3 regions of the Afipia sp. P52-10 genome follow, and region 1 is predicted to be linked to each of the others. Evidence: predicted binding sites of a transcription regulator. Region 1 holds the regulator's gene; each other region holds the start of a gene.

Region 1 (5,495 bases):
TCGTGGAGGCTGCTTTCAAGCAGGTGGCGGCGCGGCGTGGGGCGCGCATCGTCGTGTCCGAGCGCTATGGTTCCGATCGCAGCCAGTTGCAGAATGCCGCGCGCAACGTGGCGCAGGCGCTGCCGCAGGCGGACGCGCTGTTTCTGCCCGAGGACGGCGAGGCGATCGGCGGCGTGATCGAGGCGCTGACCACCGCCGGCGCCAATCTGCGCGGCGTGCAGTTGTTCGGCACCGGTCTCTGGGATCATCCGCGCGTGTATGCCAACGCAGCCCTGCAGGGTGGGCTCTATGCCGCGCCCGATCCGGCGGGCTATCGCTCGTTTGCGGGCCGCTACCGAACCAAATACGGACAGGAGCCGGTTCGCGCATCGACCCATGCCTACGATGCGGTCGCGCTGGTGGCGGCGCTGGCGAAGACGCAAGGCGGTCAGCGCTTCTCGCCGGACGTGCTGCAGAACGCCTCGGGTTTCGCAGGCATCGATGGTCTGTTCCGCTTCCGCCCCGACGGCACCAATGAACGCGGGCTTGCGGTGATGCGGGTCGGTTCCGGCGGCGGACAGGTTGCGTCTGCTGCGCCGCGCAGCTTCGTCTGATTGGCTGGCGGGACCGTCTCGGCTTCTCAAGCGGCGCGCGTGCGTTCGGTTCGGCGCCCGCGCGACAGCGATCAAGCCGCGAGATCGGCGACCACCGCATCGAGCACGGGAAAGCCATCCTGCGTCACGCGCAGCCGCCCGTCGGTATCGACGCTGATCACGCCCTCGTCGCGCAGTCCGTCGATACGATCCTGTGCCAGGGAACGACCGGCAAGCGCCCGGTAGCGCTGCGGATCGATGCCTTCGCGCAAGCGCAGCCCCATCAGCAGATATTCGTCGGCGCGTTCTTCGCTGGTCAGTTCGTCATCGGTGATGACGCCATGGCCGAGCGTTTCGACCCGCATCATCCAGCTTTCGGGACGCTTCTCGGTCGCGGTCGCGCGGCGTACGCCATCCACGTCGAGCCGGCCGTGCGCGCCGGGGCCGATGCCCGCATACTCGTCGCCGCGCCAGTAGATCAGGTTGTGACGGCATTCGGCGCCGGAGCGGGCGTGGTTGGAGATCTCGTAGGCAGGCAGGCCAAGCGCTGCGCAAACCTCCTGCGTCGTGTCGTACAGGGCCCGCGCATTCGCCTCGTCCGGAATCACCAGCTTGCCCGCAGCATGCAGGCCGGCGAACGGCGTGTCGGGTTCGATGGTGAGCTGATAGAGCGACAGGTGTTCGGCGGCTTCGGAGATCGCGAACCTCAACTCCTCGGTCCAGGCCTGCGTCGTCTGCGCCGGTCGCGCGTAGATCAGGTCGAACGAGTAGCGACCGAACGCCTTGCGGGCGATCGCCACCGCATCGAGCGCTTCGCGGGCCGAATGCAGGCGGCCGAGCGCCTTCAGCGAGGCGTCGTCCAAGGCTTGCACGCCGAGCGAGACGCGGTTGACGCCGGCGGCGCGATAGCCCTGGAAGCGGGTGGCTTCGACGCTGGTCGGATTCGCCTCCAGCGACACCTCGACGTCGCTCGCGACGGACCAGTGCTTGCCGATGGCATCGAGGATGGCGCCGACGGTTTCCGGCTTCATCAGGGATGGCGTGCCGCCGCCGAGGAAGATCGATGATACGGTGCGGCCCGGCGCGCGGGCGGCGGTGGTCGCGATCTCGCGCGCGAAGGCGCGGGCGAAGCGTTCCTCGTCGATGGCCGCGTGACGCACATGGCTGTTGAAATCGCAGTACGGGCACTTCGACAGGCAGAAGGGCCAGTGCACATAGACGCCGAAGGCTGGGCTGTCAGGCACGGGCAAGGCATCTCTCCGCCAGCTTCACGAATGCGCGCGCGCGGTGCGACAGTCCCATGCCGCGCGGAGGCAGTCCATGCTTTTCGTCCGAGGTCATTTCGCCGAACGTGCGAGCGTGACCGTCGGGCAGGAACATCGGATCGTAGCCGAAGCCTGCCGTTCCGCGCGGTGGCCAGACCAGCGTACCATCGACGCGTGCTTCCACCTCTTCGACATGACCGTCCGGCCAGGCGACGCACAGCGCGGAGACGAAGTGCGCGCCGCGATCGGCGGGCTCCCTTGCGCCGCGCTCCTGCAGCAACCGCTCGATCTGCGCCATCGCCGCATTGAAGTCCTTCGCAGGCCCGGCCCAGCGTGCCGAATAGATGCCGGGCTGCCCGCCGAGCGCATCGACCGCAAGGCCAGAGTCGTCCGCGAAGGCGGGAAGCTGCGCGGCCTTTGCTGCGGCCTCCGCCTTGATGCGGGCGTTGGCCTGGAAGCTGTCGCCGGTCTCCTCCGGTTCGCCCAAGCCCAGCTCGCCCGCGGATACTGCGGCGATTCCGTACGGCGCCAGCAGCTCGCGCATCTCGGCGAGCTTGCCGGGATTGTGGGTCGCGATCACGAGCTTGCCTTCGATGCGGCGGGGTGCGGTCATGGTCGGTTACGGCTCTGCGAATCGATCAGGCGACAGCCATCTTCTGCAGGTCGCAGAGTCTGGCAATGCCTTTCTTCGCGAGCGCCATCAGCGCCAGGAACTCGTCCTGGGAAAACGGCGTCTTCTCGGCGGTGCCCTGCACCTCGATGATACGGCCATCGCCGGTCATGACGAAGTTGGCGTCGGTTTCGGCTTCCGAGTCCTCGGCATAGTCGAGATCGAGCACCGGCGTACCGTTATAGATGCCGCAGGAAACCGCGGCGACGTGGTCGCGCAGCACGTCGCCTTTCACCATGTTGCGGGTTTTCATCCAGGCCAGGCAGTCGGCGAGCGCCACCCAGGCGCCGGTGATCGATGCGGTGCGGGTGCCGCCGTCCGCCTGCAGCACGTCGCAATCGACGGTGATCTGCCGCTCGCCAAGCGCGACGAGATCGACGGTGGTGCGCAAAGCGCGGCCGATCAGGCGCTGGATTTCGACCGTGCGGCCGTTCTGTTTGCCGGCACTGGCTTCGCGCCGCGTCCGTTCCAGCGTCGCGCGCGGCAGCATGCCGTATTCCGCGGTCACCCAGCCCCGGCCTTGCCCCTTCAGCCACGGCGGCAGACGATCCTCCAGCGTCGCTGTCACCAGCACATGAGTATCGCCGAACCTCACCAGGCAAGAGCCTTCGGCATATTTGACGACGCCACGTTCGAGGGTGACGGCGCGCAGTTCATCGGGCGCACGACGGCTTGGCCGCATGGAGGTCTCCAAGGGATTCGCGAAGAGATTCGCGAGGAAATTCACGGTTCGCCGGTGCTTTTAGGCGGCGCGCCCTGAGGCGGCAAGGGCGGGGGGCCGAAAAGTGGGGACTGGCTTTCCCGCGTCGTTTCATGCCCGCTGGGCAGACGAGCTCTGCCGCCGACATCGCAACTTGAAACCAGGCCGCAAAGTGGACAATTCTGACGGCGGACGTGGAGGTTACCGTGGTTGGAAGCGATCCGAGGGCACATCTGATCATGCCGCATGCCGGGCTCGCTCAGCTCAATGAGCGTTCGCGCGATATTTTCCGGCAAATTGTCGAGAGTTATCTCGCGACCGGCGAGCCAGTGGGCTCGCGCAACATCTCGCGGCTGATCACCGTGCCGCTGTCGCCGGCCTCGGTTCGCAACGTGATGTCCGATCTCGAGCAGCTCGGGCTGATCTATGCCCCGCATACCTCCGCCGGGCGGTTGCCGACCGAACTCGGCCTCCGTTTCTTCGTCGATGCGCTGATGCAGGTCGGCGACCTGACGGAGGCGGAGCGGCAATCGATCCAGAGCCAGCTGGCCTCGATCGGCCATGCCCAGACGGTCGAGGCGGCGTTGAGCGAAGCGATGTCGCGGCTGTCGGGCTTGACGCGCGCCGCCGCCGTGGTGCTGACGGCGAAGGCCAATGTCCGGCTGAAGCACATCGAATTCGTTCGCCTGGAACCGGAGCGTGCGCTGGTCGTGCTGGTGGCGGAAGACGGACAGGTCGAGAACCGCGTGTTGCCGCTGCCGCCGGGGGTGCCGACCTCGGTGTTGAACGAGGCCTCGAATTTCCTCAATGCGCGGATTCGCGGTCGCACCTTGGAAGAGGCCCGTGCGGAACTCGAGCAGGCGATGGCTGCGAGCCGTTCCGAACTCGATCAGCTCACGCAGAAGGTGATCGCAGCCGGCCTTGCGAGCTGGTCCGGTGGCGACGGCAACGAGCGGCAGCTGATCGTGCGCGGCCACGCCAACCTGCTCGACGACCTGCATGCGATGGAGGACCTCGAGCGCGTGCGGCTGCTGTTCGATGATCTCGAGGCGAAGCGCGGGGTGATCGATCTCCTGGGCCGCGCCGAGCAGGCCGAGGGCGTGCGCATCTTCATCGGCTCGGAGAACAAGCTGTTCTCGCTGTCGGGCTCCTCCACCATCGTCGCGCCCTATCGCGACAATGCCGGCCACATCGTCGGCGTGCTCGGCGTCATCGGCCCGACGCGGTTGAACTACGCCCGGGTGATCCCGACCGTCGATTACGCAGCCCGCATCGTCAGCCAGTTGCTTGGCAGCTGAGCGCGTTCCAGCGCGCCAACGGCCCGCGGCTCTCGCTATAGCCTTGATTTTCCGCGCCAAAGCCATGATATGCGGTATGCGCCGTGCGAGCAGTTTGCGGCAAAAGTTTCAGGCATGATCGCGGTGCAGCCGGCAGCAGCCGGTCCCGATCATGCCGGCCAACAGGGTACAAGGTTGAGTGGAATGACCGATAGCGACACCCAGAAGGATGGATTGGACGTGGCGCAGGACAACGAGCCTAAAGTTTCCAAGCCCTACATCATGCCGGACGATCCGGAGCCGGGTTCCGTCGAAGCGCTGGGCAAGGAGCTCGACGAGGCGCGCGACAAGGTTCTGCGCACGCTGGCCGAGATGGAGAACCTTCGCCGCCGGACGGCGCGGGAAGTGGCCGATGCACGGGCTTACGGCATCACCGGGTTTGCGCGCGACGTGCTCGACATTGCCGACAATCTGCAGCGTGCGCTGGACGCCGTTCCGGCAGAAGCCAAGGCTGCCGCGGATCCCGGCTTGAAGGCGTTGATCGAGGGCGTCGAGCTGACGGAGCGTGCGCTGCTCAATGCGCTGGAGAAGAACGGTGTGAAGAAGTTCGATCCCAACGGCGAGCGCTTCGATCCCAACTTCCAGCAGGCGATGTACGAGGTGCCGGACCCGTCGGTCCCGGCGGGGACTGTGGTTCAGGTGGTGCAGGCCGGCTACATGATCGGTGAGCGCGTGCTGCGGCCCGCGCTGGTCGGCGTCTCGAAGGGTGGAGCAAAGCCCGCGCCGGCGCCTGAAACCAACGACGGCAACTGAACGCCCGTCAATCGAAGCACGTCCCGGATCGGTCCGGGACGGCATTCGCCTGAACCGTATTAGCGAGGATTGATGCCGTCGCGGACGGCGCGGAAGCGGGTGAAGGCCTCCGGCCATGACTCGCGTGCCGAGGCGGCGACGATGCGCAAGGTGGCGCCGCCACCGAACCGCAGCCATTGCACCACCGTCACGGGCTTG
Region 2 (5,495 bases), on a different contig from region 1:
CCACGCGGTCCTCGATGTCCTTCTTCTTGCCGGCGCCGTTGACGATCGTGGTGTTCTCCTTGTCGATCATCACCTTCTTCGCACGGCCGAGCATGTTCAGCGTGACGTTCTCGAGCTTGATGCCGAGGTCCTCGGAGATCGCGGTGCCGCCGGTCAGGATCGCGATGTCCTGCAGCATCGCCTTGCGGCGATCGCCGAAGCCCGGCGCCTTGACGGCAGCAACCTTGAGGCCGCCGCGCAGGCGGTTGACGACCAGGGTCGCCAGCGCTTCGCCTTCGACGTCTTCGGCGACGATCACCAGCGGCTTGCCGGTCTGCACCACCGCTTCGAGCAGCGGCAGCAGCTCGTTCAGCGACGAGAGCTTCTTCTCGTTGATGAGGATGTAGGCGTCCTCGAACTCAACGCGCATCTTGTCGGCGTTGGTGACGAAGTAGGGCGAGATGTAGCCGCGGTCGAACTGCATGCCCTCGACGACGTCGAGCTCGGTGTCGAGCGACTTGGCTTCCTCGACGGTGATGACGCCCTCGTTGCCGACCTTGGCCATCGCCTTGGCGAGGAAGTCGCCGATTTCCTTGTCGCCGTTCGCCGAGATGGTGCCGACCTGGGCGATCTCGTCGTTCGAGGTGACCTTCTTGGAGTTGGCCTTCAGGTGCTCGACCACGGCTTCGACCGCGAGGTCGATGCCGCGCTTGAGGTCCATCGGGTTCATGCCGGCGGCAACCGACTTGGCGCCCTCGCGGACGATCGCCTGCGCCAGCACGGTCGCGGTGGTGGTGCCGTCACCGGCCGCGTCGGCCGACTTCGAGGCGACCTCGCGCACCATCTGCGCGCCCATGTTCTCGAACTTGTCCTCGAGCTCGATCTCCTTGGCGACGGTGACGCCGTCCTTGGTGATACGCGGAGCGCCGAACGACTTGTCGAGCACGACGTTACGGCCCTTCGGGCCGAGCGTCACGCGCACTGCGTTGGCAAGGATGTCGACACCGCGCAGCATCTTGTCGCGCGCGTCGACCGAGAATTTGACTTCTTTGGCTGACATATTTTCCGTTCCTCTAGATCTGTTTGAAGCGGATGTCTCAGGCCTCATCCGGAGGAGTGCAGCGTGTGGCTGCATCTTCGCGAGGATGAGGGGTGGTTCTGTACCTCATCCTTGCGAAGACGCCGGCGCCGCCGGCTCCTCGCGGATGAGGAAGCGGCTTAGGCGGCCTTCTTCTTGCTGGCCTCGCCTTCGAGGACGCCGAGGATGTCGCTCTCCTTCATGATCAGGAGCTCCTGGCCGTCGATCTTGACCTCGGTGCCAGACCACTTGCCGAACAGCACCCGGTCACCGACCTTGAGGTCGATCGGGATCAGCTTGCCGGCCTCATCACGGCCGCCCGGACCAACGGCGACAACTTCGCCCTGGGAGGGCTTTTCCTTGGCCGAGTCGGGGATGATGATGCCGCCAGCGGTTTTCTCCTCGGCATCGATGCGCTTGACGACAACGCGATCGTGAAGCGGACGAAACTTCATCGCTGTTCTCCTAAAATACTGTGATTGCTGGGTTTTTACCTGATATTAGCAGTCGCTACGAGTGAGTGCTACGCGTAGCCCCGCTGACATAGGCCGATCTGTCGCGACGATCAAGGCGATAGCAGAATTTTTTGGCACTCGAAGGCCGAGGCTGCCAAATCCGGCAGGCGTGGTTAATGGATCGCAGGGGAGACATGCCGTCGGGCTAGGATTCAGCCCTCGCTCTTCCGCTTCCTGACGATGTCGAGTTCGGGACGGGGCGCGACTTCCTCCGGCATCGGCTTGCCTTGGGCCTTGGCAACGAAGCGCGCCTTTTGCAATGCGAGGAAGCCGAAGGCGCGCACCGCCGCCCACATCACCCAGCGCGTGAGGAAGCCGACGCCAAGCACGGCCATTGCCTCGCGGAACACAGCGTCGGCGGCCTGGCGGGTCGGCGCTTGCGGGTGCGGCTCGGTGCCTGGCCGCAGTTCGTTATAGAGGTAGTCATGCACGACGGCGGCACGGCTGTAGCGGCCCCAGGTCGGCAGGAAGGATTGCAGCAGGCGCGGGATCGATGCGCCGTCGGTCTCGAATCGCATCGGCACGCGGATTTCGCGGCCCGAGCCTTCGGCGCCGACCTCGTAGACGAGATCCTGTTCGAGCCGCCAGGTGCGGTAGTCCGCATCGAGTTGCGTAATCGTCAGTTCGCCGGTGAAACGGCTCATGCGCGGCCCCCTAACGTGCCCCGATCGCTGCGCGAGCGGGCGGGCAAACTTACCGTGCCCCGCTGCTAGCAGCCAGCGATCAATGCTGCCAACGTCTTGTATTTCAACACTTTATTCAATTTTCGGGCTTGAGATGAACCCTGGTGCTGCGTCAGAATTTTCATGCCGAAGATGGAGGTTGGCATGTCTGAGAATGACGTTGGTTCATGCAAGCTGAGTTCACATCACGCGCGTCCCGACAGCGGTTCCGGTGGCGTCGCGTCGGAAGAGTTCACCCTGCAGATGCAGGGTTACGGGCTGACCACGGCCGAGATCCTGTATCGGCGGCCGGACCGCAAATGGCTGCTGCAGAGCTACCTCTGGCAGAATTACGACCTGTTTCCGAAATTCCCGAAACTGCAGGAGTTTCTCGCCTTCTGGCAGGCGAAGCTGGATGGGCCGCTGTTCTCGGTGACGGTCGCCCATTCGCGGCTGATCAAGCCGGCGGACTTCAAGGCGGTGGACGGCGTGTTCCGTTTGCAGTGATGGAAGGGGACTGAGGCGCAACGGACGTTGTCGCTCCGGGATATGCGACTGAACTCGGGTTCAAACGCGTTCAGCGCTCTCGAATGCTCAAGCGGGCACAGCGGTCTTGAGGTCGCGCGGCCGGGACTCCAGACACCCGCTGGTGGTTATGGATTCCGAGCTCGCTCGCTCTGCTCGCGCCCTGCAATGACGGGCTGCGTGTTATCGCGCAGCCGCAGCACGAGATAGATCGCCAGTGCCGGCGCGATGAAGCCGGGGCCGGGCATCTGGATGCTGCCGAACAGCAGTTGCAGCGCCGGCATCCAGAACACGAGCTGCGCCAACCGCCGCCCGGCGGCATCGCATTCGCCGCGGGCGAGCAGCACCAGCGCCATCAGCGTCAGCGGCAACAGGTCGTAGCTGGACATGTAGGGCGAGGCGGCCTGGGTGCAGGCGAGCAGCAGCGCGCACAGCACCGCGACATCCGCATCGCGCTTGAACCAGAACGCCCATGCGACGGCCGCAACCGCAGCCACGCTGCTCGCAGCCTGCACGATCATCGCAACGTCGTTGCCGAGCAGCCCGCGCAGGTTCATGAAGATCGTCGCATGGAATGGCATGGCGATGCCGGAGGGATCGGCCAGCACCTCGCGCTGCAGCGGCAGCGCCTTGGTGATGTAGGCGATCCAGATCTCCGGCCCGAACAGTGCGGCGGCGAACCCTGCCAGCGCGAGCGCGGTGAGGGCGGCGGTTGCGAACACCGTCCAGCGCTGCGAGGCGAGCAGCGCCACCGGAATGAGAATGCCGAGCTGCGGCTTGACGGTGAGCAGGCCGAGCAAGACGCCCGCGAGCAGCGGCCGCCGATCCCAGCAGACCACCGCGCCGATCAGGGCCGCCGTGGTCAGGAATGAACTCTGGCCCGACATCAGGCAAAGCAGCGCCGCTGGTGACACCAACAGCACCGGCAGCACGCGGGCGTCAGCCAGGACGCGCCGCATGGTGAGGGCGAGCGCGGTGATGCCAATGGCGAGCCAGGCGAACAGCGCAGGGAAGAAACCGAGCAAACCGAACGGCGCCATCACCAGCAGCGCGGTCGGCGGGTTCGGCCAGTTCTGTCCTGGATAGCCGTCGCCAAGCAGCTTCGTCAGCTCGGCGTTGTAGACGGCGATGTCATAGAAGCGGGCGGGATCGGCATCGGCGACCGCGCGGCCATACATCCATAGGTTCAGGAAGTCGCGGCCGACCACGAGGCCGGTCTTGTCGCGCGGAAACGGCAGCGTCCAGGCGCAGGTGGCGAGATAGGCGATCGCCGTGAGCACGAACAGGATGCCGCCCATCGCGAGCAGGTCGCGCAGGAATTCGCGATCGCGCGGATCGGCCGTTGCGGGAAGCCACGCATCGAGGCTCCGCCTGAAGGCCGAAGGCGACACTTCGCCGCGTGCGGTCGTATCTAGGGTATCCGGCATGGGATCGTTCAGCCTGGGACCGTTCAGCCCGGGAGGGGTGAAAGACTCCAAGGGCGTCAAATAGAGCGTGAAAAACGCCCGTTTTATCAGGGCTTGCCTCAAACTAGGACCTTCGACTTAAGGTTTAATTTAAGGCTGCCGTGAAATGGTTGGGGCCTGTGCCGCGCTGGGATTTGCGGCGGACGCAGCCTTCGAATTTCAAGATGTGCGGTGATGAACTGCGTTGTCATTCCGGCCTATCGCGCAGCCGCCTCGGTGCTGCCGGTGATCGCGGCGATCGGCGATGAGATCGATCTCATCGTCGTGGTCGACGACGCCTGTCCGCAGGGCACCGGCCTTGCGGTGTCCGCGCAATGCGCCGACCCGCGCGTCGTCGTGCTGATGCACGACGAGAACCAGGGCGTCGGTGGCGCGTTCCTGACCGGCATGCGTTATGCGCTCGGTCGCGGTGCCGACATCATCGTCAAGCTCGATGCCGACGGACAGATGGACCCGGCGCAGATTCCGGCGCTGATCCAGGCGATCGCCAGCGGCACGGCGGACTATGTGAAGGGTGATCGCTTCTTCTTCCTCACCAACGCCGCGGCGATGCCGGCGGTGCGGATGATCGGCAACCTCGCGCTGTCGTTCATGGCGAAGCTCTCCAGCGGCTACTGGACGGTGATGGACCCGACCAACGGCTTCTTCGCGATCCATGGCCGCGTCGCCGAGCTGCTGCCGGCAGAGCGGATCGCCAAGCGTTTCTTCTTCGAGACCGATCTGTTGCATCATCTTGGCCTGCTGCGCGCCAAGGTGGTCGAGTTTCCGATGCGCGCGCATTACGGCGACGAGGTTTCCAACCTCAATGCCGGGCGCGTGCTGCTGCCGTTTCTCGGTGGGCATCTGCGCAACACACTGCGGCGCATCCTCTACCGCTACTTCTTCCGCGACGTCTCGCTGGCGTCGCTGCAGCTCGTGTTCGGCCTCGCCTTGTTCGCGTTCGGCTTCGTCTTCGGCCTGTATCATTGGCTCGCCGCGGCCGAGCACGAGTTCGTGCCGACCGGCACGATCATGATCGCTGCGCTGACGCTCTTGATCGGTTTCCAGATGCTGATGGCGTTCCTGAACTATGACATCAGCGCCGCGCCGCGCGAGCCGCTGCACCCGTATCTGGAGCCGCTCTCGCCCAAGACGGGCCAGGAGACCGCGCCGTCAACGTCGACGAACGTGCTGGTGCTGGCCGAAAGCGACGAGCCGTTCGGCCAGCGTTCGCAACAGCAAGCTAAGCGGTGATGCCGCCGTCGATGGCGACCTCCGCGCCGGTGATATA
Region 3 (5,495 bases), 910 kb from region 1:
CTGCAGGCCGGAGAGCTTCTTCTCGTGCAGCAGCACGAACGCATCTTCCAGCTCGGCGGTCATCTTCTCGGCGTTGGTGATGAAGTACGGCGACAGATAGCCACGGTCGAATTTCATGCCCTCGACGATATCGACCTCGGTGTCGAGCGACTTGGCTTCCTCGACGGTGATGACGCCTTCGTTGCCGACCTTCTGCATCGCTTGGGCGATCATCTTGCCGATGGTGTTGTCGCCGTTGGCCGAGATGGTGCCGACCTGGGCCACTTCCGAGGAAGAGGCGACCGGCTTGGCGCGCTTCTCGATGTCCTTGACGACGGCCGTGACGGCGAGGTCGATGCCACGCTTCAGGTCCATCGGGTTCATGCCGGCGGCAACCGCCTTCGCGCCTTCGCGCACGATCGCCTGCGCCAGCACGGTGGCGGTAGTGGTGCCGTCACCCGCGGTGTCGTTGGTCTTGCTGGCGACCTCGCGCAGCATCTGCGCGCCCATGTTCTCGAACTTGTCCTCGAGCTCGATCTCCTTGGCGACGCTGACGCCGTCCTTGGTGATGCGCGGGGCGCCGAACGAGCGGTCGATGACGACGTTGCGGCCCTTCGGACCGAGCGTCACCTTGACGGCATTGGCGAGGGTATCGACGCCGCGCAGCATGCGGTCGCGCGCATCGCCGGAGAATTTGACGTCTTTGGCTGACATAGAAGGTTACTCCTGAGAGGGACTGGTCTTGCCGGCCTTGCGGGGCGGCCTTGGCCGCGAACCACAAGGACGGCAGATGTCTTGCAGACGGATATGACGAGGATCGTGAACGGGACGGCTGCTTACGACAGCACGCCCATGATGTCGGACTCCTTCATGATCAGGAGCTCTTCACCATCGAGCTTGACCTCGGTGCCGGACCACTTGCCGAACAGCACCTTGTCGCCGACCTTGATGTCGATCGGGATCAGCTTGCCGGTCTCGTCGCGGCCGCCCGGGCCGACGGCGACCACCTGGCCCTGCGAGGGCTTCTCCTTGGCGGAGTCGGGGATGATGATGCCGCCCGCGGTCTTCTCTTCAGCGTCGATGCGCTTGACGACGACACGATCGTGGAGCGGACGGAACTTCGTCTTGGCCATAGGGGTCCTCACTGGTACGTTTGGGTAGGTGGCGCGTGGTGCCGGTTGCCCGGAGAAACGGGATTTAGCAATCTCATTATGAGAGTGCTAGCGGGCAGCGGAATATGGCCTGGGCATGTTTCTGTCAAGCAAACGCCGCTTAAGGCCTTGGTGAGGCCGATATTGCATGATCATGAGGGCGAAGCAGCCGGATCATGCCGGTTGGGGGTGTAATCCAGGGGTCTTGCTTAACGGTCGGTGCTTGCCAGATGGGGCTGGCGCGTCCAGAGTCACCACGTTTGGGGATGTTTCGTGATGGTCAGTTCAGATTTCGCGCGCGCAATCGCTAAGGTCACAGTGGTCGCGGCTTGCGCCAGTTTGCTGTCCGCGTGCGGCGGCGGCATGAGCCTTGGCGGCATGTTCGGCGGTTCCTCGTCGCCGCCGCCGCCGGACCCGCCGCCGGTTGCGGAACTTCCGGCGAGCATTCGCGCCGAAGAGATCGTCGGCCGCTGGGGACTTGCCGCCTACCACAAGCCGGAGGACCGGGCGCGGACGGAAGCCAATGCGCGCACCCAGTGCCGCCAGCCTTATGTCATCAACGCCGGCGCGAATGGCGGCGTCATCATGCATCTGGCCGACGAGGCCCAGCCGCAGGAACTGCGCCTGAAGGGCGGACCGGGCGGTAAGAACTACATCGGCCCGCCAGGCCCCGGCGGTGCCGAGAAGGATCGCGAGATCCTGTCGTTCGACGGTCGCGTCATGACCACGCGCTTCGTCGATCCGGATGCGAACTCGCGCTACGGCACGATGATCTACGTGCGCTGCGCGCCGCGCGCCTGATCCACGCCGGCATCGCGGGCGGCCGGCGTCATTGTTGATTCCCCCGACTTTGTCTTCCGGGCTAGGACTGCAAGGTGGCCTTGCAGTCTCAACTTGCGGTCCAACTCGCAGTCCAAGGCGCAGTCCAAGGCTGGGAATCAGCACGCCCGTTTGTTAAAGCGCGATGGCCGTCATGGCCGTTTGAGCATGGCGAACCGTTTGCAAGGCCATGCTGCACAGCATCTTCACAGGTCCCACGCGCGCGATCACCGTTCTGTCGGTGACGCAGATTCTCGGCTGGGGCGCGCTGTATTACCCGCCGGCGCTGGTCTCCTCGCTGATTACCGCCGAATATGGCTGGTCGTTCGCGGTGGCGATGCTCGGCCTGTCGGTCGGGCTCGGCGTATCCGGACTGCTCTCGCCCTATGCCTGCGGCCTCGTCGACAAGCACGGCGGCAACCGGGTGATGGCGATCGGCGCGCTGATCGGCGCCTGCGGCCTGGTGGGGGTCGTACTGGCGGTCGATCCGGTCACCTACCTGCTGGCGTGGGTGTTGATCGGCGCGGCGATGGCTTCGACGCTGTATGACGCCTCGTTCGCGACGCTGACCTATCTCTACGGCCCGGCGGCCCGGCGGCCGATCACCATCGTCACCTTCGCCGGCGGACTTGCATCCACCATCGCCTGGCCGGCGACGCACCTGCTGATCGAGATGATCGGCTGGCGCGGCGCCTATCTGGTGTTCGCCGCCCTGCTCGCCTTCGTCGTCGCACCGTTGCATGCCTTCGCGCTTCCGCGCGAGCGGATCAAGGACAGCGCGCCGCAGCCCGCCCAGCAGGCCGCGCCGCCAGCGAAACTGCTGCCGCCGCGCGGCTGGCCGTTCGTTTTGATCGCGGCCGGCTTTTCGATGGGGGCGTTCGTGATGTCGGGGATCGCCGCGCATCTGCTCGGCATGCTGCAGCGGGGTGGCCTCGATGCGGGTGCGGCCGTGACGGTCGGCGCGCTGATCGGCCCGGCCCAGGTCGCCTCGCGCTTCGCTGATTTCGCGACCAAGGGCCGGGCGCATCCGTTGTGGATCGCCCGCGGCGGCATGGCGCTGATGACGCTGGCGTTCGTCATGCTGCTGGTCGCGGGCATTTCGTTCCCGATGGCGGTGCTGTTCGCCGTGCTTTACGGGGCCGCGAACGGCATCATGACGATTGCCCGCGGCGCATTGACCCTGCTGCTGTTCGGCCCCGTCGGCTATGGTCATGTGCTCGGCCGCATCGCCCGCCCGGCGCAGATCCTGCAGGCGACCGCGCCGTTCGTACTGGCGTTCGCGGTGGAGCATGCGTCGGATCAGGTGGTGCTGGCAGTGTCCGCCTGCGGCACGCTGCTGGCGCTGATCTGCTTCGTGCTGCTCAAGCGGCCGGCCTGACGTCGCCGGCCGATCGCTCACGGCTCAAATAGTCCCATGAATGAAAGCGGCCCGCGGGTGCGAGCCGCCCGGATTGTTCAGATTTGATTCAGCCGAACAGCGCGTCGATGTCGTTCTGCGAGGCGTGTCCATCCTCGCCGGGGCCTTTCGGTCCGTTCAGCAGGCGGGCATCGCCGATGCGGTCGTCGACGATCGGCGGCGCGTGCGCCTTGATGTGATCGACACCACCCCAGATCTCCATCATGACGTTGATGTGATGCTCGATGAACTTCATCGTCGCCATCACCTTGCTGATGCGCTGGCCGGTGAGATCCTGGAAGTTGCAGGCTTCGAAGATCGAGATCACCCGCTCCTGGATGTCTTGGGCGAGTTGCGCCTGGATATCCGCAGTGGGCGCCTTCGCCAGCGCGCTGGCGGCTTCGTCGATCGCCTCCGCCGCTTCGAGAATTTGCTGGGTCGCCTCTTCGGTGCCGCCGACCACGGCGCCGAGTTCACCGGTGACCTTGGTCATCTCGTCGCCATCGAAGCTCTTGCCGTGCAGCACGGCGATCTCTCGCTTGGTGCGATTGATCGCCTCATGGATCAGGTCGAGCTCGACCTTGAGCTTCTCGCACTGCTCGATCTGGGCGCGATAGGCTTCGAGCGTCGCCTGCATGCTGTCGGTCCACTGCGAGGAGGCTGAGGCGGCGACGGCGGGAGTGATGCCGCTCTCGCGATGCGGCGCGGCCATCTGGGCGCGGATCGCGCGCAGCTCGGCCATGATGTCGTTGTGATAGGCCATCAGCGCGGCGTCTGCGTCCGCCGGCACGACCATGCTCTCAGGTCCGATTTCTTCGATGCGAAAGCGCTTGCGTTGAACAGCCATTCTTGACCACCCCCAACCAGATTTTCTTCAGCCTTCTAGCGAATGGGATTTAACGCGGAGTTCACGGGCGGAACCCGGCGTTGCGATCGGGGCGAGGCGACGCAAAGCTGCGGTTAACCATGGCCCTGTGCCATTCACTGAAAATAAACGCTGTCGGCAGGAAGGGCCAACGTGCCGCATCGTGGTGAATCGAAACGGCCGGCTCGTTTACCAAACCGCATGGGGTTTCGCCTTTGATGAACCGGTGCGGCGGCTTCGCCGACAACGTCTCGCCGGACGAGGTGGGGCGTTCAACCAACGACGCAAAGTGCAGAGTACGTCGATGTTCAGGAAAACTGTCCGTGCGCTGGTGCTCAGCGCTGCCGTCCTCGTGACGGCTCTCACCGACCAGGCGGCGGCGCAATACGCTGCGCAGTATCCCGCTCAGGCCGGCTACGACAGCCGCTCCAATATGGGCGGCGGCTTCATCGAATTCCTGTTCGGCGAGCAGCCGCAGGCTTCGCCCTATCAAGAGCGCTATCAGCGGCCGCGTTACGCGCCGCAGGCGGACCCGTATCAGCCGCCGCAATCGTATCAGCGCCGGCCGATGTATCGCGAGGAGCGCGAAGAGGCTTATGAGCCGGCGACGCCCGGACGTCCGGCGATGGACCCGAAATACCTGAAGCAGGCGGTTAGCTATTCCGGCCGCGAGCCGGCAGGCACGATCGTCATCGATACGCCAAACAAGTTTCTCTATCTCGTGCAGGCCGACGGCCAGGCGCTGCGCTATGGTATCGGCGTCGGCCGTCCGGGCTTTACCTGGTCGGGCGTGAAGACGGTCACGGCGAAGAAGGAATGGCCATCATGGGTGCCGCCGGCGGAAATGCTGAAGCGCCGCCCCGACCTGCCGCGCTACATGGAGGGCGGCCCGGACAATCCGCTCGGCGCGCGGGCGATGTATCTCGGCTCCACGCTGTACCGCATCCATGGCTCGAACGAGCCGTGGACGATCGGCACCTCGGTCTCGTCGGGCTGCATTCGCATGCGCAACGAGGACGTGATCGACCTCTATGAACGCGTCAAGGTCGGCACCCGCGTCGTGGTGATCTGACTATCGTCGCAGACAGACCTGCAGCGGCCGCCTCCGGACAGAGGCGGCCGCTTTTGTTTTCGCATCCCGCACGGCACTGCTGCGGATGCGGTCGCGCAAAGCCGGGCCCATCGGGCGGGCGGCTGCTCTCCTGCGGGGAATGCGTTTTCTTGGTGCGAACCGGTCTCCACTTCGCTCAAAAACACGCGTATGGTCCGCTGCAATCATCGGACA

The links. The regulator HrcA, encoded in region 1, represses chaperone genes, less so after heat shock. The targets are predictions, from matches to a motif close to GTTAGCACTCNCNNNNNGNGAGTGCTAAC.
Region 2: groES (co-chaperone GroES) is a predicted target of HrcA. The motif match lies at 1,557-1,585, and genes of this name have one in related genera.
Region 3: groES (co-chaperone GroES) is a predicted target of HrcA. The motif match lies at 1,176-1,204, and genes of this name have one in related genera.

The regions. Positions count from the first base shown of each region.
Region 1 is NZ_AZSJ01000003.1:1,502,281-1,507,775, reverse strand. It holds gene X566_RS08470 (penicillin-binding protein activator) at 1-593, shown strand, start outside; gene hemW (radical SAM family heme chaperone HemW) at 665-1,816, opposite strand; gene rdgB (RdgB/HAM1 family non-canonical purine NTP pyrophosphatase) at 1,809-2,450, opposite strand; gene rph (ribonuclease PH) at 2,476-3,189, opposite strand; gene hrcA (heat-inducible transcriptional repressor HrcA) at 3,447-4,505, shown strand; gene grpE (nucleotide exchange factor GrpE) at 4,689-5,297, shown strand; gene X566_RS08440 (hypothetical protein) at 5,357-5,495, opposite strand, start outside.
Region 2 is NZ_AZSJ01000007.1:1,206,174-1,211,668, reverse strand. It holds gene groL (chaperonin GroEL) at 1-1,039, opposite strand, end outside; gene groES (co-chaperone GroES) at 1,198-1,512, opposite strand; gene X566_RS23050 (DUF1353 domain-containing protein) at 1,725-2,216, opposite strand; gene X566_RS23045 (usg protein) at 2,499-2,741, shown strand; gene X566_RS23040 (glycosyltransferase family 87 protein) at 2,888-4,186, opposite strand; gene X566_RS23035 (glycosyltransferase family 2 protein) at 4,400-5,458, shown strand; gene X566_RS23030 (glucose 1-dehydrogenase) at 5,448-5,495, opposite strand, start outside.
Region 3 is NZ_AZSJ01000003.1:2,413,098-2,418,592, forward strand. It holds gene groL (chaperonin GroEL) at 1-693, opposite strand, end outside; gene groES (co-chaperone GroES) at 816-1,112, opposite strand; gene X566_RS12710 (hypothetical protein) at 1,407-1,931, shown strand; gene X566_RS12715 (MFS transporter) at 2,140-3,327, shown strand; gene X566_RS12720 (protein phosphatase CheZ) at 3,416-4,192, opposite strand; gene X566_RS12725 (L,D-transpeptidase) at 4,515-5,282, shown strand.